Linked DNA regions of Duganella dendranthematis. The protein of the gene in region 1 interacts with the protein of each later gene in a pairwise test. Links are inferred from orthologs where the notes say so. Each region holds a gene or a part of one and is shown in the gene's direction. Other genes may lie near its edges. The genes, in order: glnL, HH213_RS15005 and HH213_RS21190.

Region 1 (9,873 bases):
ACAAGATCCATCCAGGCGAAGCAGCGTCGAAAGACCTGTACCACCTGCCGCCGGAAGAGGACGCACTGATCCCAACCGTGTGCGCCTCGCTGGAAGAAGCGCTGGACGCCCTGAACAAAGACCGCGAGTTCCTGACCCGTGGCGGCGTGTTCAGCGATTCGATGATCGATGCTTACATCGAACTGAAAATGCAGGACGTGCAGCGCATGCGCATGACCACTCACCCTGCTGAGTTCGACATGTACTACTCGCTGTAATCACCGGGCGCTACGGCGCTGGTGAAGCGGTATCCAACGCGGGGCGAGCTGATGCTTTCCCCGCGTTTTTATTTGGATGCTGTATATTCGGGTGGACTGTTCCACCCACGGATTTACGAATGACAATGAGTTTGAAACTGAGTGTGTTGCTGGCGTTGTTGGCCTCGGCGGCGGCGCATGGACAGATCTATAAATGCCAGCCGCCCGGCGGCAGTGTCGAGTTCACCGACATCAACCGTGGCAGCTACTGCAAGCTGATGGATCTGCCCGGCATGACGGTGCCGGCGCCGGCGCGGCGTAGCGCTCCTGCGGCGCCGCGTGCTGCGCAACCGCTTGCCACGCCGGGCGAGTTCCCGCGTGTCGACAGCGCGGAGCAGAAGGCGCGCGACGCCGACCGCCGCGGCATTCTCGAAGACGAGCTGAAGAACGAGCAGCAAAAGCTGGCCGAGCTGCGGCGCGAATTCAACGGCGGCGAGCCGGAGCGGCGCGGCGATGAACGCAACTACGCCAAGTACCAGGAACGGGTGGCCGCGCTGCGCGACAGCATCAGCCGCTCGGAAAAGAATGTCGATGCCTTGAAACGTGAGATCGCGAATATCCGATGAGCATAGTGAATAAGATCGCGGCCCGCGCGGCCGCCGCCATCCACCGGCCGCCGTCGCTGGCGGGGCTGGAACTGCTGGCTTCGGCCGTGGTGCTGCTCGACGCGCAGGGCCATATCGCCTACGCCAACGCGGCCGCCGAGAACCTGCTGGAAAGCTCGCTGAAGGCGCTGTCGCGCCAGACGCTGAGCGCGCAGTTCCTCAATCCGGACGAGCTGGAACATACCTGCGCGCAAGCGCGCGAACACAAATTCTCCGACTTGCGCCAGGACCTGGCGCTGGAGCGTCCCGGCCGCGAACCGCTGCATGTGCACAGCATCGTGTCGGCGGTAGAAGATCCGGTTGGCGGCGTGCTGATCGAGCTGCGCGAGAACCAGCAGCATCTCAAGCTGGACCGCGAAGAGCGCATCCTCGACCAGAGCCAGGTCAACAAGGAACTGATCCGCAACCTGGCGCACGAGATCAAGAATCCGCTGGGCGGCATCCGTGGCGCCGCGCAGTTGCTGGAGATGGAACTGCCCGGTGCGCATGCGGTGCAGCTGCGCGAGTACACGCAGGTCATCATCAAGGAAGCCGACCGCCTGCAAACGCTGGTGGACCGCCTGCTGGCGCCGCACCGACGGCCGCACATCGTCGGCGACGTTAACATCCACGAAGTGCTGGAGCGGGTGCGCAGCCTGATGCTGGCGGAGTTCCCGTCCGGCCTGACGATTCTGCGCGATTATGATGCGTCGATTCCCGAGTTCCGCGGCGATAAGGAGCAACTGATCCAGACCGTGCTGAACATCGCGCACAACGCCGCTCAGGCGCTGGCGGCACAGATCGACGGCGGCGAAGCGCAGATCGTTTTCAAGACGCGGGTGGCGCGCCAGGTGACCTTGGCCAAGGTCCGCTACGGGCTGGCATTAGACTTGCATATCATTGACAATGGACCGGGTATCGCACCCCAGATCCGCGACCGTATCTTCTACCCATTGGTTTCAGGCAGGGAGGGCGGCAGTGGGCTGGGACTGACCTTGGCACAGACCTTCGTGCAACAGCACATGGGCGTGATCGAGTGCGAGAGCCGGCCTGGATGTACGGATTTCCGTATTTTGCTGCCGTTGCCATAAGCCGCGGCGGGCATTGCGGACCGTGTCCCTTGATTGACGATCATCGCGGAAAAAATACAACACATGAAGCCAATCTGGATAGTAGACGACGACGAATCGATCCGCTGGGTACTGGAAAAAGCACTGGCCAGGGAAAACCTGGCGACCAAGAGTTTTGCCAATGCGCGCGACGCCATCGCCGCGCTGGAGTACGAGACGCCGCAGGTGCTGGTGTCCGACATCCGCATGCCGGGCGACTCCGGCCTGGACTTGCTGCAGCTGGTGAAGTCACGCTTCCCCGGCCTGCCGGTCATCATCATCACCGCCTTCTCCGACTTGGATTCCGCCGTGGCGGCGTTCCAGGGAGGCGCGTTTGAATACCTGGCCAAGCCGTTCGATATCGACAAGGCAGTCGAGCTGATCCGGCGCGCGCTGGACGAAAGCCTGCGCGAAACCAGCGTTGAATCGGGGCCGGCGGAAACGCCGGAAATCCTCGGCCAAGCGCCGGCCATGCAGGAGGTCTTTCGCGCGATCGGTCGCCTCTCTCAATCGAATGTGACGGTGCTGATCACCGGCGAGTCCGGCTCCGGCAAGGAGCTGGTGGCGCGCGCGCTGCACAAGCACTCGCCGCGCGCGGCACAGCCGTTCATCGCGCTGAACACGGCGGCGATCCCCAAGGATTTGCTGGAGTCCGAATTGTTCGGCCACGAGCGCGGCGCCTTTACCGGCGCCCAAACGACGCGTCGCGGCCGCTTCGAGCAGGCCGAGAACGGCACGCTGTTCCTCGATGAGATCGGCGACATGCCGTTTGACTTGCAGACGCGTTTGCTGCGGGTGCTGTCGGACGGCCATTTCTATCGCGTCGGCGGCCACCAGCCGCTGAAGGCGAACGTGCGCGTGATTACCGCTACGCACCAGAATCTCGAACAGCGCGTGCGCGAAGGCTTGTTCCGCGAAGACTTGTATCATCGCCTGAATGTGATCCGTTTGCGCTTGCCCAGTTTGAGGGAGCGGCGCGAGGACATCCCTATTTTGGTGCGTCACTTCCTGGTGCAGAGCGCGAAACAACTGGGCGTGGAAGCCAAGCGCATGAGCGATGCGGCGTTGCAGTTCTTGTGCAGCTTGGAGTTGCCGGGCAATGTGCGCCAGCTGGAAAACCTGTGCAACTGGATCACGGTGATGGCGCCGGGGCAAACGGTGGAGATCAAGGATCTGCCGCTGGAACTGTCGCAGGAGAAGGCGGGCAGCACGCCAGCGCTGACGGCGACGCCAGCCGAAAGCTATGGCGCTCCGCAGCATCATGGCACGGTCACACCGGCGCCGGTGGCGGAGACGGGTGGCAGCGCGCACGTGTCGCCGGACGCGTGGCTGGGACTGTTGGAGATGCAGGCTGCCAGCATGCTCAGCGGCGGTCAGCAGGAGGTGATGGCGGTGCTGGGACGGCAGTTTGAGTCGGCGCTGATCCGCACCGCGCTCAAGCACACGCACGGCCGCAAGAACGACGCCGCGGTACGTCTGGGGATTGGCCGCAACACCATCACCCGCAAGATCGCCGAACTCGGCATCGACGGCGCCAAGGACGACTGACGCCACCCGTCGTTCCCGCGTGTGCGGGAACGACGTTACATTAGCGCTACCGCATCGGCGCCGGCGGCAATCCGCATCGGTGCGTCGGCGGTGGTGGCGGCTTGCCACACCGCCTGCGCCACATCGATGGCGTGCGTCACTTCTTCCGTGGATTGTGCCCAGCCGGCAAACACATGCTGCGCCATGGCCGCGTAGGCTTCCGGAATCGCGCCCTGCATGCGCGGCTGCGCGTTGGCGCCGAAGCTGGTGGTCGGCGCGCGTCCCGGCAGCACCAGGTTGACGCGCACATTGCATTGCGCCAGTTCCAGCGCCAGCGATTCCGTGAACGCATTCACCGCCGCCTTGCTGGCCGTGTACACCGACAGCAGCGGCAGCGATTTCAACGTCACGCTGGAGGTTACGTTGACGATCACACCGGCCTTACGCTCGCGCATCTGCGGCAGCACCGCCTGCGTCATTGCCATGGTGCCGAAGGTATTGGTCTCGAATACCTCGCGCACCTTGTCCAGGCTAATGCCTTCCAGCGCACCCAGCAAGCCGATGCCGGCATTGTTGACCAGTACGTCGACCGGGCCGGCGGTTTCGATCAGCTTGCTGATGCTATCCGGATCGGTCACGTCCAGCGGCAGCACGCGCAGATGTGGCGATGCCGGCAGCAGATCGGCGTTGGGCGTGCGCATGGTGGCGATGACTTTCCAGTCGCGTTCCAGGAAGTAGCGGGCGGTTTCCAGGCCAAAGCCGGACGAGCAGCCAGTGATGAGGATGGTTTTCATGGGAACTCCTGTTGGGTGGGTATGACAGCACTGTAGCTACCCATCGCCGGACTTGCTACAATCGATAGTCCATTTTTCGTTAGCAAGCGTCCAGACATGACCGATCCCCTCGATGAAGTAGTGAGCTTGCTTCAGCCACGCATCCGCTATTCCAAAGTCGTCAGCGCCGCCGGCCCGTGGCGTGTGCAGCGCTCGCATGAAGGCCAGCCGTTTTATTGCGCGGTGCTGGAAGGCGCCAGCCTGCTGACGGTCGGTGACCGGGAACCGCTGCCGTTGCAGCAGGGCGATTTCGTGCTGATCCCGGAGTCGCATGCGTTCTCGATGAGCAGCGTGCAGCCGCCGCCAGCCGCCGCACTGGACATGGCGCCGCTGGCCTTGCCAAACGGCGAGTTCCGCTTCGGCCCGCCGGACCGTCCACCCGAGGCGGTGCTGCTGATCGGCCATTGCGCCTTCGATTCGCCGGATGCGGCGCTGCTGGTGTCGCTGCTGCCGCGCCTGATCCATGTGCGCGGCGAAGCACGCTTGTCGACGCTGGTGCAGCTGGTCGGTGACGAATCGCGCGCGCGGCGGCCGGGGCGGGAAGTGGTGCTGGCGCATCTGCTGGAAGTGCTGCTGATCGAAGCCTTGCGCGCCAGCGCCATCAGCGCCGCGCCGGGCCTGCTGCGCGGCCTGGCCGATGAACGGCTGGCACTGGCGTTGCGGCGCATGCACGAGGAAATGACCGCGCCGTGGACGGTGGCGCAGCTGGCCAAGGAGGCTGCGCTGTCGCGCTCGGCGTTCTTTGAGCGCTTCAGCCGCGCCGTGGGGGTGGCGCCGATGGAGTACCTGCTGCGCTGGCGCATGGCCAAGGCCAAGAACCTGCTGCGCCGGCAGCAGGGCAACGTGGCCGAGGTGGCGGGGCAGGTGGGCTATGGCTCGGCCAGCGCGTTCAGTGTGGCGTTCACGCGGCACGTCGGCGTGTCGCCGACCCGGTATGCGTCGTCGCCCACCGCCACAATGGCCTGAAAAGAGGTTTTTTCGTCCTCTCGGCCACTGCGGTGCGGCATACACTGCTTCCATCAACTTACTTTGACGGGAGCAAAAAATATGAAAACCGCATTCATTACCGGCGCGTCCTCGGGCATTGGCGCAGTCTACGCTGACCGTCTGGCGCGCCGTGGCTACGATCTGATCCTGGTGGCGCGCGACGCCGCCAAGCTGTCGACGCTGGCACAGCAGCTGCACGCCGCCACCGGCCGCCAGGTCGACACCATCGCCGCCGATCTGAGCGTGACAGCCGACCTGCGCCGCGTCGAGCAGCGCCTGGCCAGCGATAGCAGCATCAGCCTGCTGGTCAACAACGCCGGCCTCGGCGCGGTCAAGTCCCTGGTCGATTCCACGCCGGAAGAACTTGATACGCTGATCAACGTGAACGTCACCGCGTTGACGCGCCTGACCCGCGCGGTCGCGCCCGGCCTGGTGGCGCGCGGCGAAGGTGCGATCATCAACATCTCGTCGATTGCCGCGCTCAAGCCGGAGCTGCTGAACGGCACCTATGGCGGCAGTAAGGCCTTCGTGCTGGCGCTGACGCAATCGCTGCACCACGAGCTGGGCGACAAGGGCGTGCAGGTGCAGGCGGTGTTGCCGGGCGCCATCGGCACGCCGTTCTGGGGCCGCTCCGGCCTGCCGCTGGAACATCTGGACACCGCGATCGTCATGACGCCGGAAGACCTGGTGGACGCTGCGCTGGCCGGTTTCGACCAGCGTGAACTGGTGACCTTGCCATCGCTGCCCGACGTCAACGATTTCGTCCGCATGGATGACGCGCGCAAGGCGCTGGCGCCGAATCTATCGCATAGCAGGCCGGCCGCACGCTATTTCAAAGCGGCTTAAGCCGTCCCAGCGCGCTTGAGGTAAGCTCTTGGCTGTGAAGCCAGGGGCTTTTTCTTTTTCATGGAATGCGTATGCTGATTAATTGTGTGGCCTATCAGGACGGTAAAAAACTGGCCGACATTGCGGTGGAAGACATCAGCGAATATGTCGAGAAACCGGAGACGTTTGTCTGGGTGGCCCTGCACGATGCGGAGCCGGAAGAGCTGGCCGTGATGCAGCACGAGTTCGGTCTGCACGAACTGGCCGTGGAGGACGCCAGCCGCGGCCACCAGCGGCCCAAGATTGAGGAGTATGGTGATTCGCTGTTTGTGGTGGTCAAGACCATCGAGTGCCACGACGGCGAGGTGGCGGTGGGCGAGGTCGATATCTTCGTCGGCCAGAACTATATTCTGTCGTCACGCGACGGCAGCAGCCAGCAAGGTTTCAAGAGCGTGCGCGCACGCGCCGAGAAGGAGCCGCACATGCTGCGGCTGGGCCCGGCCTTCGTGCTGTACGCGCTGATGGATACGGTAGTGGACCGTTACTTCCCGGTGCTGGACATGCTGGAAACCGAACTGGAAAAAATCGAGGAGCTGATCTTCACCCAGGGCCGCCAGCGCGACAACATCCAGCGCCTGTACGAGCTCAAGGGCAAGGTCACCACGGTGCGCCATGTGGTGGCGCCGCTGATGGAGGCGGTGGGCCGGCTGCACGGCGGCCGCGTGCCGGCGATGTGCCAGGACACGCAGGAATACTTCCGCGACGTGCACGATCATCTGCACCGCATCAGCAGTTCACTGGACGGGATCCGCGACACGATTGCCACGGCGATCCAGGTCAACCTGTCGATGGTGGCGATTGACGAGAGTGAAGTGAACAAGCGGCTGGCGGCATGGGCGGCGATCTTTGCGATCGTCACGGCGTTTGCCGGGCTGTGGGGCATGAATTTCAAATACATGCCGGAACTGGAATGGAAGTTCGGCTATCCGATGGCGATTGCCGTCATGATCAGCGTGTGCCTGTACCTGCATCGGCGTTTCAAGAAAGCCGGCTGGTTATAAAAAAAGCCCGCGCGGCTTGCACCGCGCGGGCCTGATTCAAACGCTAGCGATTAGAACTTGTAGCCAGCGGTCACGTAGACGAAGCGGCCACGTGGATCATACTGGTTGATGTCGTAGCCGGCCTGGAACTGGTTGGTCACTGCGGTACCAATCGGTTGTGGCTGCTTGTCGAACAGGTTCTTCACACCCAGTGCCAGGGTCAGGTTTTTGATGCCTTTCCAGGTCACGTTGGCGTCGTAGGTCGCTTCAGCACCGATGAACACTTTGTCGTCGTTCAGGTCGTGACCAACCTGATAGCCGGTACGGAAGTTCTGGATCAGGGTGGTGGCCCATGGACCTTGGCTCCAGGTCGCAGCCAGCTGGTGTTTCCAGCGCAGGACCACGCCGCCGTTCTGCGCGCCGATGACCGGGGTGCCGGTATCGTCAACGATGGTGCCGACTTTGTGCGAGATTTCGCCGCCTGGGCTGGTCTGGTCGAAGTCATCCATGTAGGTACCGTTCAGGTTCACGTCCAGCTTACCGAAGCTGAAGTTATCCTTCCAGTTGGCGAACACGTCCAGACCCTGCACATTGGCGTTGCCGGTGTTGGCCAGGGTTTGCTTGATGCTCTGGATATCGTTGCCCAGCAGCGTGACCAGGCCGGCGTAGGCCGGATCGCCAGCGCGGAAGCGCGACACCACTTCCTGTGCCGACGGGGTGGCCAGGATGTCACGGATGTTGATGTTGAAGAAGTCAACACCGATGCTGGTCGACGCCACTGGCTGCCAGACCACGCCCAGCGAATACTGTTTCGACTTCTCTGGCTTCAGGTTCGGGTTGCCGCCGGTCAGCGAATTGACTTGCAGGCCGTTTTGCTTGGTGCCCGGATCGTTGAACTGTTCCGAGGTGCCCAGGGTTTGCGGGGTCCACAGGTCGACCAGCGACGGTGCGCGGAAGCCGGTGCCGTAGGAACCGCGCAGCACCAGTTCCTTGACTGGCTGCCAGCGGAAGTTGCCTTTCCAGTTGGCGCTGTTGCCGACGTCGTTGTACTTGTCGTCACGTGCGGCCAAGTTGATTTCCAGCGATTTCAGCACAGGAATGCTCAATTCGCCGAAGGCCGAGTTGACAGTGCGGCTGCGGTCGATCGGCACCACGGAGCCGCCCAGGCCGGAGATGTCGCCCGACTCGTAGGCTGCGCTTGGATCGGTCGTATATTTCTCTTTGCGCGACTGCAGACCCAGCGCGTATTGCGGGGTGATGCCGGCCACGTTGAAGAAATCGCCGGTGATCTTGGCGTCGAAGGCGTCGCTGGTCGACTTGGCGTTCAGGAAGGTGCCGCTGAAGGCTGCGCCTTTCAGCTGGTCAGCCAGGGCGCCGGTTTGCACGCCGCCTGCCGCCCATGGGTTCCAGTTGCTGTTGTTGATGATTTTTGCGTAGGCAACTTGCGAGAAGTAGCCGGTGGTGACCGCGCTTTCCAGCTTGGACTCGTTGTGGCTCAGACCGACTTCGTAGTCAGCAAAACTCAGCGTGCCCTTGGCGCCGACCACGATGCGTGCCTGTTTGGCGGTGTCGACGTTCTGGCGTGGGCCGTAGTCGAAGACGCGCGAGGTGATCGACAGTGGCTGGCCGATCAGCGAGGTGAAGCCCTGGCTGGTCAGGTACGGCACGGCGATCGACTGGTAGACGGGATTCGATGGCATCAGCAGCAGGGCTGGCGTCACGCCTTGCTTGTCAAACTCGCCGTCGGTGGCGAAGAAGTCGGCGCGGGCCGGCGAAGGCTGATAAGTCTGGGTCACCTTGCTCTGCGAGTACAGCAGATCGGCGAACAGCTGATGGTTCTCGTTCAGCTGGTAGGTCAGGTTGCTGGTGAAGTTGTACAGTTCACGATCCGGCGTCAGGCCGACGTCCGGGCCGCTGTCGTAGGCGCAGTAAGGTGCACCCTTGGCGCCGACGGCGATGGTGCTCATCTTGATGGTGCTGCATTTGTCGCCGATGGCCAGCGGATTACCGAAGCCGGAACCGCCGTTGCTGAAGCCGGTAACCGGGCCGTTTTGCAGATCCCAGGCGCCCTGGATGTTACCCTGACCGGTAGCGGTCGAGTTGTAGTAAGGCAGGCGGGTGGCCGAGGCAGCATACGAACGGTCGCGGCCGAACAGTGCTTTTTCCTTCTCGTAGGAGGCCGACGCAACGACGTTCAGTTTGTCGTTGTTAAAGCCGCCGGTGATCGAGGCACGGCCATTCTGGCCGCCGCCGCTTTCGCTTGGCGAACCGTAGGTGCCGGTGACTTCGATGCCTTCCACGCGCTTCGACAGGATGAAGTTGACCACGCCGGCCACGGCGTCAGAGCCGTACACGCCCGAAGCGCCGTCTTTCAGGATTTCCACGCGCTCAATGGCGGCCAGCGGAATGGCGTTGATGTTGACCGAGGCGCCATCGCTACCGGCGAAAGCGGCCAGACGGCGGCCGTTGACCAGCACCAGCGTCCGGGTCGAACCCAGGCCGCGCAGCGAAATCGACGACAGACCGCCGGTCGAGCTACCCGCGCCCGTGGCGTTGGTGGTGCCGCCGGCCGACGAGAATGCCGAGATCGATTGCAGCAGTTCTTCGGTGCTGGTGGCGCCGGTCTTGGCGATATCAGCCTTGGTAACGACCTGCACCGGCAGCGACGTTTC
Region 2 (9,845 bases), 530 kb from region 1 along the record:
TCTAATCGGAGCTTGCTGCGGATTTATTTATCTGCTTGCTTTTACCATGCAAACCGGCATCCCGTTTCCGCTTGAGCTGAACGTCTTGCCGACCACTTTATTAATCGTAGGGCTAACATCATTGGTTGCGTCTTTTATTGTCATTGCCGGGATGCTGATTCCTGCAATGACGGTGGACGACTTCGACTTCACCGGCGGGTACTTTAAAGCGTTTGACCAGCCCACTGCGATGGGGCGCCACCGTCTTAAACGCTACCTTCGGTGTACATGGATTCCGATGGCGCTCGCATTGGCGGGCTTGCTGCTTATCACCGGTATCATCGGTAAGCGATGGGAGGTGAGGGTACTCGGCTTACTTCTTACCGCGGTCTCCGCTGGCTGGGTATTCTTTACTCCTAGAATCCTTGGAAGATTCGAAGACAAACGCTTGCCGTATTTTTTCGCAACCTTCGGCCAGATTGCCATGTCAGCACTGGCGTATCTGCTGACGATCATCGTTTTCGGCATGATGTTTCCTGAAACCGGGCAGTGGCCATCCTGGCTCGGCGGGTTAGTGACCCTGCTGGTGTTTTCTCCCATTCATGCACTGGTTTCGATACCAATTTCAAAAGGCGGAAGTGGCGCCATTCTCCAGCCGCCGTACTATAAGCGAGAGACGATTCCCGCCATGCGGGTCGCATTATTCCTTGCTGCGACCTGGACAATCAGCTCTGTCATCCTGCCGCAAATGACTAGCAAGGTAGGCGGTGCGGCCTTACGTGTATTTCATGTTGGCGGCGGCTTGCCAGTTCAAATTTGCTTGAAAAGCAAACCTGCGGACAGCATAGCCAAACGCTTGGGATTTGGTGTGGATGACTGCTCGCTGCAACTTTCAATGCAGCTCGATATAGGAGACCGCTTTTACGTCTCCCTACTGGGTGAGTCGCCGGGGGAACCGGTGTATTTCAGACAGGACGATATTCGTCAAAAAATTTACTTCAAGCCCGCCAGTAAAAAATAAGGCGCAGCAGCCCCCGCGGCGCTGGGCCGCCAGCGGGGCTTACCGTCTGCATTTAGGGGTTGGCCTTGCCTTCCAGCTCGGCCAGGCGGCTTTCCAGCGCTTCCAGCTTGGCGCGGGTCTTGGCCAGCACCTGGGTCTGGATGTCGAATTCCTCGCGGGTCACCAGGTCCAGCTTGGAAAAACCTTGCGTCATCATGGACTTGACGTTCTTCTCAATGTCCTTTGCTGGTGAATTTTCGATGGCTTGGCTGATCTTGTTTTGCAAGTCATTAAAAAAAGTGTTCATATCCATAATATTCCTTGATCTAGTGGGTCTGTCGTTGCACCATCACGGTGCGACTCGGCGTCAATGTGGTGCGAAACCGCCGAAATCCCGCTGGCCGCTCGTCAGCATTCTCACTTTGGGGTGAGCGGGGCCATTATCAACCATGATACGCCACCTGTTTGCTGAACAACATTAGCTGGCACACATTCTGCTAAAGAAGCCATGAATGCTTTCATCGCTTCGCTTAACAAGGATTTTAAACCGCAACTGCTAATCAAGTTCAACTCACTAGGAAAAACAATTATGAAAATGGCCCAGAACTTTACCCTGATTGCTGCGTTGACCTTAGCATTCGCGTCCATGGCGCGCGCCGAAGAAGCGACACCCGCTCCTGAAGCAAAACCAGATAACGAAGTCAGCTTTAACGCTGCCGTTGTCAACGATTACCGCTACCGCGGCGTATCGCAAACGCATCTCGACCCGGCCTTACAAGGCGGCGCAGATTACGTGAACAACCCGACCGGTCTGTACGTCGGCACCTGGCTGTCGAGCATCAAATGGATCAAGGACGGCGGCGGCGACGGCAGCGTCGAGTGGGATATCTACGCCGGCAAGCGCGGCGCCATCACCGATTCGATCAGCTACGACGTCGGCGGCCTGTACTACTTTTACCCGTCCAACAAGCTGCATCCGAGCGCCAATACCTTCGAGCTGTACGGCCAGCTGTCGTTCGGCCCGGCGTCGATCAAGTATTCGCAGTCGACCACCAATCTGTTCGGCTTTGCCGACTCCAAGAATTCGGGCTATGTCGATGCCCAGCTGAACCAGGAAATCTCCGATGGCTACACGTTGAATCTGCACGTCGGCCACCAGAATGTAAAAAATAACGGCGCCTCCAGCTACACCGACTACAAGGTAGGCCTGACCAAAGATTTCGGCGTATTTAGTGTGGCATTGGCGGCGGTCCGTGCCGACACGAATGCATACGTCGGAAACGGGAAGAACCTGGGTAAAACCGGCGCCATCCTGACCATTTCCAAAACCTTCTAAGCGAGGCCAGTATGAAAATGATTACCGCCATTATCAAGCCGTTCAAGCTTGACGAGGTGCGTGAAGCCCTGTCGGCGATTAACGTGCAGGGCATTACCGTGACCGAAGTGAAAGGCTTCGGTCGCCAGAAGGGCCACACCGAGCTGTATCGCGGTGCCGAATATGTCGTGGACTTCCTGCCGAAGACCAAGATCGAAGCGGCAGTCGACGACGCGGTCGTCGAGCAGGCCATTGAAGCGATTGAAGGCGCTGCCCGCACCGGCAAGATTGGTGACGGCAAAATCTTCGTGACCAACCTGGAACAAGTGATCCGCATTCGTACCGGTGAAACCGGCAACGAAGCTCTCTAAGAGGATGATGAGAATGAAGAAAACTATAACAAGCGTGCTGGCTGGGGTCTCCATCCTGTTTGCATTGGCCGCACCTGTGCACGCCCAGGACGCCAAACCGGCGGATGCGCCTGTCGCTGCGGCTGCCGCCTCGGCGCCAGCACCGGCCGCCGCACCAGCGCCTGCCGCTGCCGCACCGGCTGAAGCCGCGCCAGCTGCTGCCGCGCCAGCCGCCGCCGCACCGACCCCGCAGAAGGGCGACACCGCCTGGATGATGGTCTCGACGCTGCTGGTGATCCTGATGACGATTCCTGGCCTGGCGCTGTTCTACGGCGGCCTGGTCCGTTCCAAGAACATGCTGTCGGTGCTGATGCAAGTATTCATGGTGTTCGCGCTGATCATCGTGCTGTGGTGCATCTACGGTTACTCGCTGGCGTTCACCGAAGGCAATGCGTTCTTCGGCAACCTGCATGACCGCACCTTCCTGAACAATATCTGGGATCCGGTCAAAGGCACGTTCGCCTACGCCGCCACCTTCAGCAAAGGCGTCGTCATTCCCGAGTTCGTGTACGTGGCGTTCCAGGGTACTTTCGCCGCCATCACCTGCGGCCTGATCATCGGCGCCTTCGCCGAGCGCGCCAAGTTCACCGCCGTGCTGGCGTTCATCGTGATCTGGTTCACCTTCGCTTACCTGCCAATGGCGCACATGGTCTGGTTCTGGACCGGCCCGGACGCGATCAAGGACGCCGCCACGCTGGCGTCGGAAACCGCCAAAGGCGGCTTCCTGTTCCAGAAAGGCGCGCTCGACTTCGCCGGCGGCACCGTGGTGCACATCAACGCCGCAGTTGCCGGCCTGGTCGGTGCTTTCATGATCGGCAAACGCGTCGGCTACGGCCGCGAATCGATGGCCCCGCACTCGGTCACCATGACCATGATCGGCGCCTCGCTGCTGTGGGTGGGCTGGTTCGGTTTCAACGCCGGCTCGGCGCTGGAAGCTGCTGACATCGCCGGCCTGGCGTTCATCAACACCCTGCTGGCAACCGCCGCCGCGACCGTGGCCTGGGTCTTCGCCGAATGGATTTTCAAAGGCAAACCATCGATGCTGGGCGGTGCTTCGGGTGCGGTGGCAGGTCTGGTCGCCATCACCCCGGCCTGCGGTTTCGTCGGTCCAATGGGCGCACTGATCATCGGCCTGCTGGCTGGCGTGGTCTGCCTGTGGGGCGTGAACGGCCTGAAACGCCTGCTGGGCGCCGATGACTCGCTGGACGTGTTCGGCGTGCACGGCGTCGGCGGTATCCTGGGCGCGATCCTGACCGGTGTGTTCGCTGCACCGTCGCTGGGCGGCCAGGGCGTATTCGACTATGTTGCCAACAAGGCATCGGCTGACTACTCGATCTCGTCGCAAGTGATCGTGCAGGCGACCGGCGTCGGCGTGACCATCCTGTGGTCCGGCATCGTGTCGATCATCGCTTACAAGCTGGTGGACATCGTTATCGGTCTGCGCGTTCCGGAAGAAGAAGAACGCGAAGGTCTGGACATCACCACCCACGGCGAGTCGGCATATCACTCCTAAACCCATTCTTAATTAACAAGTTTTCATCAAAAAGCGCCCTGCGGGGCGCTTTTTTTATTTCCAGCCTTTAAAATGATGTTTTTGCCCTCATTTGGCATAGTCCGCACGGTAATAAGGAAGTAATAACATGGTTCCCCACCTCGTCACGGCCCTGAGCGGACCACTGCTCGACCTGGAAGAAAAAATCCTGGCCGCCACTCCCGCAATCGAACGCTGGTTCCGCCTGGAATGGCAGGAGCATACGCCGCCGTTTTATTGCTCGGTTGATATGAGGAATGCCGGCTACAAGCTGGCGCCGGTGGATACCAACCTGTTCCCCGGCGGCTTCAATATGCTGGCCACCGAGATGCTGCCGTTGTCGGTGCAGGCCGCCATGGCCGCGATCGACAAGTATTGCCCGGACGCGCGCAACCTGTTGCTGATCCCCGAAGTGACGCAGCGCCACCCGACCTACTGGCAGAACGTGGCCCGGCTGATGCAGATTTTCCGCCAGACCGGCCTGCATGTGCGGCTCGGTTCGCTGTCGCCGGAGGTCACCGCGCCGACGCCGATCGCTCTGCCGGATGGCAATATGCTGGTGGTCGAGCCGCTGGTGCGCTCGCCGAACGGCCGCCGCGTCGGCCTGAAAGACTTCGATCCATGCACGATTCTGCTGAATAACGACCTGTCGGCCGGCATTCCGGAGATCCTGCAGAACATCCACGAGCAGAGCCTGCTGCCGCCGCTGCACGCCGGCTGGGCGCTGCGCCGCAAGAGCAATCACCTGAACGCCTATGACGAGGTGTGTAAGAAGTTCGGCAAGCTGATCGGCGTCGATCCGTGGATGCTGAACCCGCTGCACGCCAAGTGCGACGCCGTCAATTTCCGCACCGGCGAGGGCTACGACTGCCTGGCCGCAAACATCGACACGCTGCTGGCCAAGATCAAGAAGAAGTACAAGGAATACGGCATGAAGGAGCAGAAGCCCTTCGTGATCGTCAAGCCGGACGCCGGCACCTACGGCACCAGCATCCTGACCATCAAGGATTCCAGCGAGATCAAGGACCTGACCCAGGCCCAGCGCGACAAGATGATCGTCATCAAGGATGGCAAGGAAGTGACCGACTTCATCATCCAGGAAGGCGTGCCGACGTTCGAGAGCATCCGCGAGGCGGTGGCCGAGCCGGTGGTGTACATGATCGACCGTTATGTGGTGGGTGGCTTCTACCGCATCCACGCCGAGAAGGGGATCGACCAGAACCTGAACGCGCCCGGTTCTCAGTACGTGCCGCTGGCGTTCGCGCAGCAGCACGCGGTGCCGGACCTTAAGGCTAAGCCGGGCACGGCGGCGCCGAACCGCTTCTATGTGTACGGCGTGGTGGCGCGGCTGGCGCTGCTGGCGGCGTCGCTCGAAATGGAACGCACCGACCCGAATCCGGAGGTCTACTGAGCGGTTTGCGGATCTCGGCTAAAATCAGGCATTAACTCTACTGGATGCACCCATGAAAATCGCTTTCCTCGCCGATCCGCTGTCGACCTTCAAGACCTACAAGGATTCCACCTACGCCATGATGGTGGAGGCGAACCAGCGCGGCCATGAGGTGTACGCCTTCCAGCAGAAAGACATGGCGGTCGAGCAGGGCGTGGTCACGGCGCGCGTGCAGCGCATCAGCTTTACCGGCGATCCGAAAGACTGGTACCGCGCCGCCGATCCGGTGGAAACCAATCTCGGCGAGTTCGACGCCATCCTGCAGCGCAAGGATCCGCCGTTCGACATGGAATACGTCTACAGCACCTACCTGCTGGAGCTGGCCGAGAAGCAGGGCGCCAAGGTGTTCAACAAGCCGTCCGCCATCCGCGACCACAATGAAAAGGTCGCCATCACCCAGTTCAGCGAATTCACCTCGCCGACGCTGGTGACCGGCGACGAAGCGCGCATCCGCGCCTTCCAGAAGCAGCACGGCGACATCATCCTCAAGCCGCTGGACGGCATGGGCGGCGCCGGCATCTTCCGCATCGGTGCCGACGGCATGAACCTGGGCTCGGTCATCGAGACGCTGACCGGCAACGGCAAGTACACCATCATGGCCCAGCGCTTCATTCCGGCCATCGACAAGGGCGACAAGCGCATCCTGGTGATCAACGGCAAACCGGTGCCGTTCTCGCTGGCGCGCATCCCGCAAAACGGCGAAGTGCGCGGCAATCTGGCGGCCGGCGGCATCGGCGTGGCGCAGCCGCTGACCGAGCGGGACTTTGAAATCGCCAATGCGCTGGGACCGATTCTGGCCGCCCGCGGCCTGTTACTGGTAGGATTAGATGTTATCGGTGATTTCCTGACGGAAGTAAACGTCACCAGCCCGACCTGCTTCCAGGAGATTACCCAGCAGGCCGGCTTCCCGGTGGCGGCCACTTTCATCGATGCGGTGGAAGCGGCGGCAGCGGGGAAATAAGTCTCCGGTGACAAGAAAATTCTAATCCTGACTGGCGGTTTAACAATATGGTAGGCATACTACTTATGACGCACGCGCCACTGGGGCAAGCCTTTCTTGCGGCTTGCGCCCACGTGTTCCGTGGTCCCACCGAGCACCTGGAAGCGATCGATGTGATCGCCGACCAGGACCTCGGCGAAGTCCAGGACCTGGCGGCGGCGGCCATCAAGCGTCTCGACGATGGCGATGGCGTGCTGGTGATCACCGACGTCAAAGGTGGCACCCCCGCCAACTGCTGCAACCGGCTGGCCGACGCGGGCCGGGTGGAGGTGATTGCAGGCATCAGTTTGCCGATGCTGCTGCGCGCCATCACCTACCGCCGCGACACGCTGGATGTGGTGGTCGAGATGGCCCTGGCCGGCGCGCAAAGTGGAGCCGTGCGCGTCGACAACCGGATCCGCGTCGGGGAAACCTGACGATTTTTTGCAATGCGCATTGATTGAGACAAAACAAAAATGATTCAGCAAGAACTCGAAATTATTAACAAGCTTGGTTTGCATGCGCGCGCCTCCGCCAAATTTACCCAACTGGCAGCAAAATACAAAAGCGATGTCTGGCTGACCCGCAACGCCCGCCGTATCAACGCCAAGTCCATCATGGGCGTGATGATGCTGGCCGCCGGCAAGGGCGCCAAGGTGCTGCTGGAAGCCGACGGCGACGATGAAGCCGATTGCGTCGCCGCCTTGAGCGCGCTGGTCAACGACAAGTTCGGCGAAGGCGAGTAATGGGGGCGGAGCGCAGCCGACCCCGTTTCCCCGCAGGCCCGCCGATGGCCTCGTTCACCTTGCATGGCATTCCGGTGTCGCGCGGCATCGCGATCGGCCGCGCACACCTGATGGCGCCGGCGGCGCTGGACGTCAAGCACTACCTGGTGGCCGAGGAGCAGGTCGAGGCCGAAGTCTCCCGCTTGCAGCAGGCGCTGGCCGCCGTCCACAAGGAACTGCAAACGCTGTGGAATGAACTGCCCAAGGACGCCCCCACCGAGCTGGGCGCGTTCATCGATGTGCATGCGCTGATCCTGTCCGATCCGATGATTTCGGAAGCGCCGCTGGACATCATCCGCGCCCGCCACTATAACGCCGAATGGGCGCTGCTGACCCAGATCGATGAGCTGTCGGCGCAGTTTGACGAAATCGAAGATCCCTACCTGCGCGAGCGCAAGGCCGATATTCAGCAGGTGGCCGAACGGGTGCTGAAGGTGCTGCTCGGCACCGAGCGCTCGCTGCCCGAGCCGGCGCCGACCGGCGACGATGAATACCAGCCGCAGATGATCATCGTGGCCCACGATATTTCGCCGGCCGACATGCTGCAGTTCCGCGACCGCTCCTTCATCGGTTTCGTTACCGACGTCGGCGGCCAGAACTCGCACACGGCCATTGTCGCCCGCTCGCTGGATATTCCGGCGGCGGTCGGCATGTCCGGCGCCTCGACCCTGATCGAGCAGGACGACTGGCTGATCATCGACGGCGAAGCCGGCGTGGTGATCGCCAATCCGAGCGCGCTGATCCTGAACCAGTACCGCGAACGCCAGGGCGCCGCCGCCCGCGCGCGTAAGAAGCTGCAGAAGCTGAAGAAGACCCCGGCCATCACTAAGGACGGCACCGAGATCACGCTGCTGGCCAATATCGAGCTGCCGGACGATTGCCCGGCCGCGCTGGAAGCCGGCGCCAATGGCGTGGGCCTGTTCCGCTCCGAATTCCTGTTCATGGGCCGCAACAACAAGATCCCGTCGGAAGAAGAGCAGTTCGAGCAGTACAAGAAAGCGGTCACCGCCATGAAGGGGCGGCCGGTCACCATCCGCACGCTGGACATCGGCGCCGACAAGCCGCTCGACCAGAGCGAGCAGACCGCATTGAACCCGGCGCTGGGCCTGCGGGCGATCCGCTACTGCCTGGCCGAGCCGCAGATTTTCCTGACCCAGCTGCGGGCGATTTTGCGCGCGTCGGCGTTCGGCAAGGTGCGCATTCTGATTCCGATGCTGGCGCACGCCTTCGAGATCGACCAGTCGCTGGCGATGATTGCCCAGGCCAAGGCCGAACTGCGCGAGCAGGGCGTCAAGTTCGACGACGAGGTCGATGTCGGCGCCATGATCGAAATTCCGGCGGCGGCCCTGGCGCTGCCGATGTTCGTCAAGCGCATGGACTTCCTGTCGATCGGCACCAATGACCTGATCCAGTACACGCTGGCGATCGACCGGGTTGATTATGAAGTCGCACACCTTTACAATCCGCTGCATCCGGCTGTGCTGCAATTGATCTCGATGACGATTGCGGCCGGGCATAAAGCCGGGATCGACGTCGCCGTGTGCGGCGAAATGGCGGGCGATGTCAAATTGACGCGTCTGCTGCTGGGCATGGGATTGCGCGAGTTTTCGATGCATCCGGCCCAACTGCTGTCGGTCAAGCAGGAAATCCTGAACAGCGATCTTGCGCGCATCTTGCCGCAAACCCGCAAGATCATGCGCTCGATGGAACCCAACGTGATTGCAGACGCGGTCGAACAATTACAGTTGATGTGAACTGGCGGGACCCACCATTCGCGGTCCCGCCCTGATAGATGGCCCGTGGGGCCGCCCCCAAACTACAATCAAAACAATGTCATCCCTCGGATACGTTAAGCCGCAAACCATGCATTTTGCCGAGCCCTTGCTCCTGCAAAGCGGCGCGTCGCTGCGCGACTATATGCTGATGTACGAAACCTATGGCACGCTCAATGCCGACCATTCCAACGCGGTACTGGTGTGCCACGCGCTGAACGCCTCGCACCACGTCGCCGGCGAGTATGAAGGCAAGCCGAAAAGCACCGGCTGGTGGGACAATATGGTCGGCCCGGGCAAGCCGCTCGACACCGACAAGTTCTTCGTGATCGGGATTAACAACCTCGGCTCCTGCTTCGGCTCCACTGGCCCGATGCACACCAATCCGGCCACCGGCAAACCTTACGGCGCCGCCTTCCCGGTGGTGACGGTGGAAGACTGGGTGTCGGCGCAGGCACGCCTGGCCGACCAGCTGGGCATCCAGCAATTCGCCGCCGTCATGGGCGGTTCGCTGGGCGGCATGCAGGCGCTGGCCTGGTCCATCATGTACCCGGAACGCTTGCGCCACTGCGTGGTGATCGCCTCGACCGCCAAGCTGTCGGCGCAGAACATCGCCTTCAATGA
Region 3 (9,779 bases), 780 kb from region 1 along the record:
ATCGACCGGATACAGACGGGCCGTCACGCCTTCGACCCGGGCGGCGCCGGCGCTGACTGCTTCGGCCTGGCGCGCGGTGTGGCCATAGCCCGAGTGGTACACCACGGCGACGATTGCTTTGGTCATTTTGCTACTCCTGATGTGATTGGTGATCCACCAGCATAGAACGCAGCCGCCAATGTTGTTACGCCTGATGCGGGGGGTAACTTCTCTGCCGAAAGTCGTAGAGGCGGGCTGACCTCGTCCAGGAATTCGATGCGGCGTTCGGCGGCCAGGCGGCCAGGCAGTTCGCGTTCGAACTCGGCGCGATAGTGGCGGGGCAGGTGGTGCTGCAGGAAGTACTCGCGGTCGCAGCTCCAGGTTTCGTACACCACCAGTGTGTTGGGATCGTTCTGCGAGCGATGCAGCGTGCAATTCAGAAAGTCCGGCTCGCGCGACATATCCGTCAGCACCTGGCGCACGCCGGCTTCCAGCTCGGCGTAGCGTTCCGGCTTGGCCGGCAGGTGCACAATAAAAGTAAGGCGATTTTGTGAGGTCATGATGGGCTCCCTGGGATCAGGCGGCGAAGCCGCCGTCGATCAGCAGGTCGGCGCCGGTGACGAAGGCGGCTTCCGGACTGGCCAGGTAGGCCACCATGGCGGCGATTTCGTCGGCGTGGCCGTGGCGTGGAATCGCCATCAGACCGTGCATGGTGGCGGCGAAATCGCCAGTAGCCGGGTTCATTTCCGTGTCGACAGGACCGGGCGCGACGTTGTTGACGGTGATGCCACGGCTGCCGAGGTCACGCGCCATGCCTTTGACCAGGCCGGTCAGAGCGGACTTGCTCATGGCATACGCTGCGCCGCCGGCGAATGGCATGCGCTGGGCGTTGGTGCTGCCGATGTTGATGATGCGGCCGCCGTCAGTCATGTGCGCGGCGGCGGCTTTGCTGGCCACGAACACGGCGCGCACATTGACCGCCACGGTTTTGTCGAAGTCTTCCAGCGAGAACTGGTCCACTGGCCCCATCAGCAGCACGCCGGCGCTGTTCAGCAGGATGTCCAGGCGGCCGAAGCGGGCGGCGACGCCGTCGATGGCCTGAGTCAGTGCGGCCGCATCGGTGGCGTCGGCCTTGACGGCGATGGCGTTGCCGCCTGCGGCTTCGATTTCTGCAACCAGTGCTTCGGCGGCGCTGGCGGACGCGGCGTAACCGATTGCTACCGTTGCGCCTTCACGTGCCAGGCGGCGGGCGCTCGCGGCACCGATGCCACGCGAACCACCGTTGATGAAAGCGACTTTACCGTTCAGATTGGTGCTCATGATGTGTTCCTCTTGGAAGTGGTTAGTTGATGAACACAGTATGGGCGTCCGATTGCAGTGGCGGTAGTCATGAATGATCGCATTCATTTTCAACCAATGGTATCAATTAAGGCCGTGTGCCGCCCTCGACGGGAGCGCGCCAGCGCCGTCAGTCGTCGGCGGCTTTGAAGGGAATGTGCTCGGACAACTCGTCGATGTAGTCGTTCATGGCGGCGGTTTCCTGGGCCAGGAAATCGGCGATGGCGTCGGCGAAACGGCGGTCGGCCACCCAATGCGCCGACCAGGTCGGCGTTGGCACCAGGCCGCGCGACATCTTGTGCACGCCTTGCGCGCCGCCCTCAAAGCGGGCGATGCCGTGCTGGATACAGTAGTCGATCGACTGCACGTAGCAGGTTTCGAAATGCAGGCCGGAGACGAATTCCTGCGTGCCCCAGTAGCGGCCGTACATGATGTTACCGCCGACCAGGTTCAGCGCCACCGCCACTGGTTGCTCGCCGCGCCTGGCCAGCACGATCATCAAGCTGTCAGGCGTTTCCGCCAGCAGGCGCTGGAAGAAGGCCAGCGACAGATACGGCTTGGAGAAGTGCGCCTGGTAGGTCGATACATAGCACTGGTAGAAGAAACGCAGCACCTCGTCGGTGATGGCGCGGCCGGCCAGGTGCTCGAAATGGATGCCGGCGTCCTGCACGCGGCGGCGGTCCTGGCGCAGTTTTTTGCGCTTGTCCATTTTCATGGTGGCGAGGAAGGCGTCGAAGTCGGCGTAGTCCTGGTTCTCCCAGTGGAACTGCACGCCTTCACGCAGCATGTAGCCGGCATCGGCCAGCGCCTGCTTGTCCTGCTGGTCGGGGAACAAGATGTGCAGCGACGAGGTATCCAGCTGCTGCGCCAGTTGCAGTGCGGCGCGCGCCAGCAGTTGGCGGTCTTGCGCCGTGTGGGCCAGCAGCCGGCTGCCGGTCACCGGCGTGAACGGCACCGCCGACAGCAGTTTCGGATAGTAGGGGATGCCGTTGCGGTGGAAGGCGTCGGCCCAGGCATGGTCGAATACGTATTCGCCGCGGCTGTGCTCCTTCAGATAGAGCGGCATGGCGGCCTGCAGCACGCCGTCCCGGTGCAGCACCAGGTAGCGCGGCGACCAGCCGGTGCGGTCCGAGGCGCATTGCGTTTCGTGCAGCGCGTGCAGGAAAGTGTAGCTCAGCGTGGGATTGTCGCCCGCCAGCGCCTGCCACTGCGCCGGGTCGACCTCCGCCAATGAGTCGATGATCGTAAACTCTGCTTCTGCCACACTATCTCCTTCCACGTTGATGTGCCAGTCTAGCGCATGCGGGCGCGCTTTGCCCGTGCGATAATCGGATTTTGCGTACGCGAAAGACCCAACATGGCTTCGAATTTCTTCAATCTGTACACCCACGATTTTGCCCGCGTCGCGGTAGCCGCGCCGGTGTGCCGCATTGCCGATCCGGCCTACAACGCCGAACAGACCATCGCGCTGGCGGAACAGGCCGCCGCCCAAGGCGCCGCGCTGGTGGCCTTCCCCGAGCTGGGTCTGGCCGCCTATACCTGCGACGACCTGTTCCATCAGCGCGCCTTGCTGGACGGCGTGCTCGATGGCCTGGCGGCGATTCTTGACGCGTCCACCGACTGGAAGATGGCGGTGGTGGTCGGCGCGCCGCTGCGGGTGGAACATCAGTTGTACAACTGCGCGGTGGTGATCGCCAACGGCCAGATCCAGGGCGTGGTGCCGAAAAGCTATCTGCCCAACTACGGCGAGTTTTACGAGGCGCGCCAGTTCAGCAGCGGCGATTACGCGGTCGCCACCGAGATCGACCTGCTGGGCGAGCGCGTGCAGTTCGGCTCGGGCCTGCTGTTTGAAGTGGCCGACCTGCCGCTGCTCAAATTCCACGTCGAGATTTGCGAGGACGTCTGGGTGCCGGTGCCGCCGTCGTCGTTCGCGGCGCTGGCCGGCGCTACCGTGCTGGTCAACCTGTCGGCGTCGAATGCGCTGGTGGGCAAGGCCAACTACCGCAACCAGCTGGTCGGCCAGCAATCGGCGCGCTGCATCGCCGCTTATCTGTACACCTCGGCCGGCGGCGGCGAGTCCAGCACCGACATGGCGTGGGACGGGCAGGGCGTGATTTTCGAGAACGGCGAACTGCTGAACGAAGCCAAGCGCTTTGTCGACGAACCGTCGCTGACCTTTGCCGATATCGACCTCGAGCGCCTGTCGCGCGAACGCATGCGCATGAACACGTTCGCGCAATCAGTGCAGCGCCACGCGGCGGAGGTCGGCAAGTTTCGCACCGTGTTCTTCCCGCTAGAACTCGAACACGACCAGCCGCTGGCGCTGAAGCGCTGCATCGAACGCTTCCCGTATGTGCCGGCCGACGCGCGCCGCCGCGACGAGCGCTGCAACGAGGTCTACCACATCCAGGTGCAGGCGCTGGCCCAGCGCCTGACCACCAGCGGTCTTAAGAAAGTGGTGATCGGCATTTCCGGCGGTCTCGATTCGACCCACGCGCTGCTGGTCTGCGCGCGCGTGATGGACAAGCTGAAACTGCCGCGCACCAACATCCTGGCCTACACCATGCCCGGCTTCGCCACCAGCGAACGCACGCTGAAGCAGGCGCATGCGCTGATGAAGCTGGTCGGCTGCACGGCGCAGGAAATCGATATCCGCCCAAGCTGTATTCAGATGCTGAAGGATCTGAACCACCCGTACTCGGAGGGCAAGGAACAGTACGACATCACGTTTGAAAACGTCCAGGCCGGCGAGCGCACCAACCACTTGTTCCGCCTGGCGAACCACCACGGCGGGCTGGTGATCGGCACCGGCGACCTGAGCGAACTGGCATTAGGCTGGTGCACCTACGGCGTGGGCGATCATATGTCGCACTACAACGTCAACGCCAGTGTGCCGAAGACGCTGATCTCGCACCTGGTGCGCTGGGTGGCCGAGTCCGGCGTGATCGGCCGCAACGACGCGCAAGTACTGCTCGACATCCTCGGCACCGAGATCAGTCCCGAGCTGGTGCCCGGCGCCGCCGGCGGCCAGCCGGAGCAGCGCACGGAAAGCACCATCGGCCCGTACGAGCTGCAAGACTTCAACCTGTACTACGTGCTGCGCTTCGGCTTCAACCCGTCCAAGGTGGCGTTCCTGTCGCATACAGCGTGGAAGGACAAGGAGCAGGGCCGCTGGCCGGATGGCGAGCACGTCACGCGCAACCAGTACGACCTGGCCGCGATTGCGAAGAATCTCGGCATCTTCCTCGACCGCTTCTTCCGCACCAGCCAGTTCAAGCGCAGCTGCGTGCCGAATGCACCGAAGGTGGGCAGCGGCGGTTCGCTGTCGCCGCGCGGCGATTGGCGGGCGCCGAGCGATGCGCAAAGCGTTGTTTGGATGGAAGAACTACGCGCCATTCCGGTGCATGTGTAAAGAATAAGCTTATGTACATGGACAGCACGCGAGGGTCGATTACAATACAATCAAAGCATGCAGTCTGCTGCCCGGATTTTCGATTTGGATATAAGGAGAAGTCATGAAACAGATTACCGCAGTGATCAAGCCGTTCAAGCTGGACGAGGTGCGTGAGGCACTGGCTGAGGTCAACGTTACCGGTTTGACCGTCACCGAGGTGAAAGGCTTTGGCCGCCAGAAGGGCCATACCGAACTGTATCGCGGCGCCGAATACGTGGTCGACTTCCTGCCGAAAGTGAAGGTCGAAGTGGTGGTCGATGACGGCGTGGCCGAACAGGTGGTGGACGCTATCATCAAGGCGGCCCGCACCGGCAAGATCGGCGACGGCAAAATCTTTGTGCAAAACGTGGAGCAGGTGATCCGCATCCGTACCGGCGAGACGGGACCGGACGCCGTGTAAAACGCTTTCCACTTCATTTGAAATGCCGGCTTAGCCGGCATTTTTTTTGCCACTTATTGCCGATGTGGAAGCGCTCCCCAATTTTGCCAATTGAGTCAGTGGCAAAATAAAATCTACGTTGACAGCGTTTTCTAAGAATTTCCCCTTGTTACCTCTTGTTTAGCGAGTGAGGTTAAACAGCGACACTGAATCTGGAACTATTTGTTCGGTCATCGCATTAATGTTAGCTTGCATACACCGGCACGCGAGGCCGGATAAAAAAATGAGGGAGACATACTTTGATCACGCAACAGATGACGGCCGCTGCCATGGCCGTGCCCCCACTTGTCCCGGCTCCGGGACACTACACCGCCGCTTATTCGCGCACAAATGAAAACGTTGTCATAGCTTGCCCATTTTAAGGAGATGAAATGAGCAGCAATGACGTGCATGGCGGCCCGATTCGCAGGATTGTCATCGTCGGCGGCGGCACCGCCGGCTGGATGACGGCCGCGCCGCTGGCGCAGCGCCTGTTGCGCCATCCCACCCAGCCGTGCGCGGTGACGCTGGTGGAGTCGCCTGAAATCGGTACCATCGGCGTCGGCGAGGCGACCCTGCCGACCATCCGCGCCTACAATGCGGCGCTGGGGCTGGATGCAGACGACTTTATCGCCAGGACCCAGGCCAGCTACAAGCTGGGCATTGAATTCAAGGACTGGGGCCACATCGGCAACCGTTTCTTCCATCCGTTCGGCGATTTCGGTCCGCCGCTGGCGGGCATCGGCGCGCACCAGCATTGGCTGCGCCTGGCGCAGGCGTTCAACAGCATGCCGGACATCGAGAACTGGTCGGTGGCCTCGGTCATGGCGCGTCACGGCAAGTTCACGCCGCCGAACGAGCAGACGCCGGGCATGACCGACGCCTATTCCTACGGCTTCCATTTTGACGCCAGCCTGTACGCCGCCTATCTGCGCGACTACGCGGTCACCCGCGGCGTCGAGCGCGTCGAAGGCATGATTGTTGACGTCGAGCAGCATCCGGAAAGCGGCTTCGTCACCGCCGTCAAGCTGGCTGACGGCCGCCGCCTCGAAGGCGACCTGTTCATCGACTGCTCGGGCTTTCGCGGTCTGCTGATCGAAGGCGCGCTGAAGGCCGGCTACGAGGACTGGAGCGAATACCTGCCGTGCAACAGCGCGCAGGCGGTGCCATGCGCGTCGGTGGAACAGCTGACGCCGTACACCCGTTCGACCGCCAAGGAGGCCGGCTGGCTGTGGCGCATTCCGCTGCAGCACCGCACCGGCAACGGCTATGTGTACAGCAACGGCTTTACCAGCGACGCGCGCGCACGCCAGGTGCTGCTCGACGGTCTCGACGGCGCCGCGCTGGACGAGCCGCGCCAGCTGCGCTTCGTCACCGGCCGCCGCCGCCAGTCGTGGGTCAAGAATGTGGTGGCGATTGGGCTGTCGGCTGGCTTCATCGAGCCGCTGGAATCGACCAGCATCAACCTGATCGAAACGGCGGTCGGCAAGCTGGTGGAACTGTTCCCGGAGCGCGATTGCAGCCCGGCGCTGGCCAACGAATTCAACCGCGTGATGGGCGGCCGCTACGAATCGGTGCGCGACTTCATCGTGCTGCACTACAAGCTGACCAAGCGTAACGATTCGGATTTCTGGCGCTACTGCGCCGACATGGCGATCCCGGATTCGCTGCGCCACCAGATCGAACTGTTCCGCGAGACCGGACGGGTGGCCATCCTCGACCGCGCCGGCTTCGCCGAACCGTCGTTCGTGGCGATGATGATGGGCCTGGGCGCGATGCCGAAGCGCCATGACCCGCTGGCGGAGCGCGTCGACATTCGCGCGGTGCACGGCCACTTCGCCGAATTGCGCGACCTGATCACGCAGGCCGTCGCGCGCATGCCGGATCACGGCGCGTATGTCGCCGGCCAGGCGGCGAGCGCGGCAAGCAATCACAAACTGAGGGAGGCATAAACCTTTCAACGATTATTGGCGTCAAGTGAATCACAAAAAACCTACAAGAGGGAGAGAGACAAAATGAATAAATTACAGAAAACTGCGATCGCCGCTGCGGTCGCGCAGGTGGTTGTGCTGCACGCCGTGCCGGCATGGGCGCAAACTGCGGATACCCCAAGCGTCGGACCGGTGGTGGTGGTCAGCGGCCAGCGCGCCGCCCTGCAATCCGCCCAAAAACTCAAACAGGATTCCGACGAGGTGGTCGACTCGATCGTCGCCGAAGACATCGGCAAGCTGCCGGACCGGTCGGTCACCGAAGTGCTGCAGCGTATCGCCGGCGTCACCATCGACCGCAATATGGCGGGCGACCCGAACCGCCAATCGGTGGAAGGTTCCGGCGTCTCGGTGCGCGGCCTGACCTACGTGCGCTCGGAAATCAACGGCCGCGACGCGTTCTCGGCCGGTGGCGGCCGCTCGCTCGGCTTCTCCGACGTGGCGCCGGAACTGATGGCCGGCGTGGATGTCTACAAGAATCCGTCGGCGGAACAAGTGGAAGGCGCTGTCGCCGGCCTGGTCAATCTGCGTACCGCCATGCCGTTCGACTTCAAGGGCTTCAAGGGTACGGTAGGGGTGTCGGAATCGTATTCGACGCTGCGCCAGGGCAAACCATCGCCAACCGCCACCGTGCTGCTGTCGAACCGCTGGCAGACCGACATCGGCGAGATCGGCGCGCTGATCGACTTCGCCCATGCCAAGAGCCCGAGCCGCTCGGACGGCGTCGGCGTCGACCCGTATTTCCCGCACGTGAACTCGACCGATCCTGCGCTGTACGACCGCAACAAGACGCAATGGATACCGCTGGGCGTCGGCTACCGCTCGCAGGAATTCGACCGCACCCGCCGCGGCGATTACGCGGCCTTCCAATGGAAGCCGAACAAGGACCTGACCGCCGGCCTGACCTACTTCAAGACCCGCTACAAGGAAGACCTGGACGAGCACGTGGTAGCGTCGTCCGAGGACAAGTGGTATCAGCAGGTTGCCAGCGCCAATTCGGTATTCGACAGCAATGGCGCATTCCAGAGCGGCACCATCTCGAATCCGACCTATGGCGGTTCGCCGTTCAACAGCTCGCAGCGCATCAACACGCGTGAATCGAGCACCCGCGACATCTCGCTGAACGTGCAGTGGCGCGTGTCGCCGGACCTGACCTGGACCAATGACTTCCAGCACGTGCGCTCGACCACCGAGGGCTTCGACGCCGACGTCTCGACCGGCTTCATCCTGCCGAACCAGACCATGGACATGACCGGCAAGGTGCCACAGATCGGTCTCGGCTCGGAAGCCTACATGGCCAACGCGCACAACTACTACTGGGCCTACACCCAGGAGGCGCTGGACCGCGCCACGGCCACCCAGAAAGCCTGGAAATCGGACGTCAAGTATTCGTTCGACGATCCGGTGCTGCGCGACATCCGCTTCGGCGTGCGCCTGGCCAATCGCGAAGGCGACAACAACAAGGCGCAGAAGTTCTACAACTGGCAGGCCATCACCTTCCCGTGGATGGAAGGCTGGCAGATTCCCGGCGTGGCCCGTCTGGACGATCCGCGCTTCGCCGGCGGTGCGTCGTTGCAGAAGATCGACAACTTCTTCGGCGGCAAATACAACCTGCCGCCCATGCTGTTTGCCGACTCGGCCACGGTGCGTGGTTTCCCCGACCAGTGGAGCAAGATCCACGCGTACCACGACGTGCTGTGCGCGGAGCAAGGCTCGACCTGTGATCCGTGGAAACCGGCCACGTTCAACGACCCGGCCGCCACCAACACGCAGACCGAGAAGACCCGCGCCGCCTATACGCAGCTGCGCTTCGGCTGGGATGACCTGAAGTTCCCGATCGACGGTAACGTCGGTATCCGCTACGTGCGCACGCAGGGCGCCGGCAGCGGTTACGTCGCCTACACGCCGCCGTCCACGCCATCGGTGGGCACCGGCGTCAACGTTACCGGTCTGGATAAGCTGATCAACATCGCGCCGTTCGCGGAAGCGCAGTCGTTCAAGAATTCCTACGGCAACTGGCTGCCGAGCCTGAATCTGCGCATGAAGGCCAGCAACGAACTGCAATTCCGCTTTGCGGCGGCGAAAGCGATGTCGCGTCCGGACTTCAACCAGCTGCAGGTGCAGACCACGCTGAGCGGCACCCATCTGCAGACGGTCACCCGCGACGCCGCCGGCAACACCACCGGCGTGGCGTTCAACGGCACCAGCCTGACCGGCACCAGCGACGGCAATCCGCTGCTGAAGCCGATCACTTCGACCAACGTCGACCTGACCGCCGAATGGTACTTCGCCAAGGCCGGTTCGCTGACGTTCTCGCTGTTCAACAAGGACCTCAAGGACATCATCGTCACCAAGAACTATGCGTACACGGCGAACGATGTGACCGGCAAGCAGCAGACCTTCGTGGTGACCGGTCCGGTCAACGGCGCCAAGGGCTTTGCCCGCGGTTTCGAGATCGCCCACCAGCAGTACTACGACTTCGTGCCGGACTGGCTGCGTGGCATCGGCACCCAGGCCAGCTGGACCTACGTGGAAAGCGAACGCACGCTGAAAGATCCGGTGTACGAAGCATGGTGCTCGGGTAACGATGCGTCGTCCAACT

Evidence for each region.
Region 2: the proteins of glnL (region 1) and HH213_RS15005 interact in binary tests that used the Escherichia coli proteins (3 or more experiments, as listed by UniProt). The link is inferred for Duganella dendranthematis from one-to-one orthologs.
Region 3: the proteins of glnL (region 1) and HH213_RS21190 interact in binary tests that used the Escherichia coli proteins (3 or more experiments, as listed by UniProt). The link is inferred for Duganella dendranthematis from one-to-one orthologs.

The regions. Positions count from the first base shown.
Region 1 is NZ_CP051684.1:3,834,324-3,844,196, forward strand. Bases 1-2,914 are described here. They hold glnL (nitrogen regulation protein NR(II)), read left to right. Parts: upstream 1-858; coding sequence 859-1,971; downstream 1,972-2,914. Other genes in these bases: glnA (type I glutamate--ammonia ligase), read left to right, coding at 1-257; HH213_RS17530 (DUF4124 domain-containing protein), read left to right, coding at 377-862; ntrC (nitrogen regulation protein NR(I)), read left to right, coding at 2,035-2,914. Outside these bases: more of ntrC, read left to right, coding at 2,915-3,537; HH213_RS17545 (SDR family oxidoreductase), read right to left, coding at 3,573-4,310; HH213_RS17550 (AraC family transcriptional regulator), read left to right, coding at 4,407-5,315; HH213_RS17555 (SDR family NAD(P)-dependent oxidoreductase), read left to right, coding at 5,397-6,182; magnesium/cobalt transporter CorA, read left to right, coding at 6,254-7,222; HH213_RS17565 (TonB-dependent receptor), read right to left, coding at 7,273-9,873.
Region 2 is NZ_CP051684.1:3,303,939-3,313,783, forward strand. Bases 1,110-3,995 are described here. They hold HH213_RS15005 (P-II family nitrogen regulator), read left to right. Parts: upstream 1,110-2,326; coding sequence 2,327-2,665; downstream 2,666-3,995. Other genes in these bases: HH213_RS14995 (accessory factor UbiK family protein), read right to left, coding at 1,110-1,292; HH213_RS15000 (TorF family putative porin), read left to right, coding at 1,569-2,315; HH213_RS15010 (ammonium transporter), read left to right, coding at 2,679-3,995. In the rest of the region: HH213_RS14990 (hypothetical protein), read left to right, coding at 1-1,000; more of HH213_RS14995, read right to left, coding at 1,053-1,109; more of HH213_RS15010, read left to right, coding at 3,996-4,217; gshA (glutamate--cysteine ligase), read left to right, coding at 4,345-5,646; gshB (glutathione synthase), read left to right, coding at 5,699-6,646; HH213_RS15025 (PTS sugar transporter subunit IIA), read left to right, coding at 6,694-7,101; HH213_RS15030 (HPr family phosphocarrier protein), read left to right, coding at 7,141-7,410; ptsP (phosphoenolpyruvate--protein phosphotransferase), read left to right, coding at 7,455-9,203; homoserine O-succinyltransferase MetX, read left to right, coding at 9,313-9,845. UniProt on the Escherichia coli protein: Involved in the regulation of nitrogen metabolism. Regulates the activity of its targets by protein-protein interaction in response to the nitrogen status of the cell.
Region 3 is NZ_CP051684.1:4,610,194-4,619,972, forward strand. The notes cover bases 3,682-6,501. They hold HH213_RS21190 (P-II family nitrogen regulator), read left to right. Parts: upstream 3,682-4,832; coding sequence 4,833-5,171; downstream 5,172-6,501. Other genes in these bases: HH213_RS21185 (NAD(+) synthase), read left to right, coding at 3,682-4,729; HH213_RS21195 (tryptophan halogenase family protein), read left to right, coding at 5,582-6,501. In the rest of the region: HH213_RS21165 (flavodoxin family protein), read right to left, coding at 1-126; HH213_RS21170 (putative quinol monooxygenase), read right to left, coding at 123-539; HH213_RS21175 (SDR family oxidoreductase), read right to left, coding at 556-1,299; HH213_RS21180 (GNAT family N-acetyltransferase), read right to left, coding at 1,448-2,581; more of HH213_RS21185, read left to right, coding at 2,675-3,681; more of HH213_RS21195, read left to right, coding at 6,502-7,141; HH213_RS21200 (TonB-dependent receptor), read left to right, coding at 7,205-9,779. UniProt on the Escherichia coli protein: P-II indirectly controls the transcription of the glutamine synthetase gene (glnA). P-II prevents NR-II-catalyzed conversion of NR-I to NR-I-phosphate, the transcriptional activator of GlnA. When P-II is uridylylated to P-II-UMP, these events are reversed.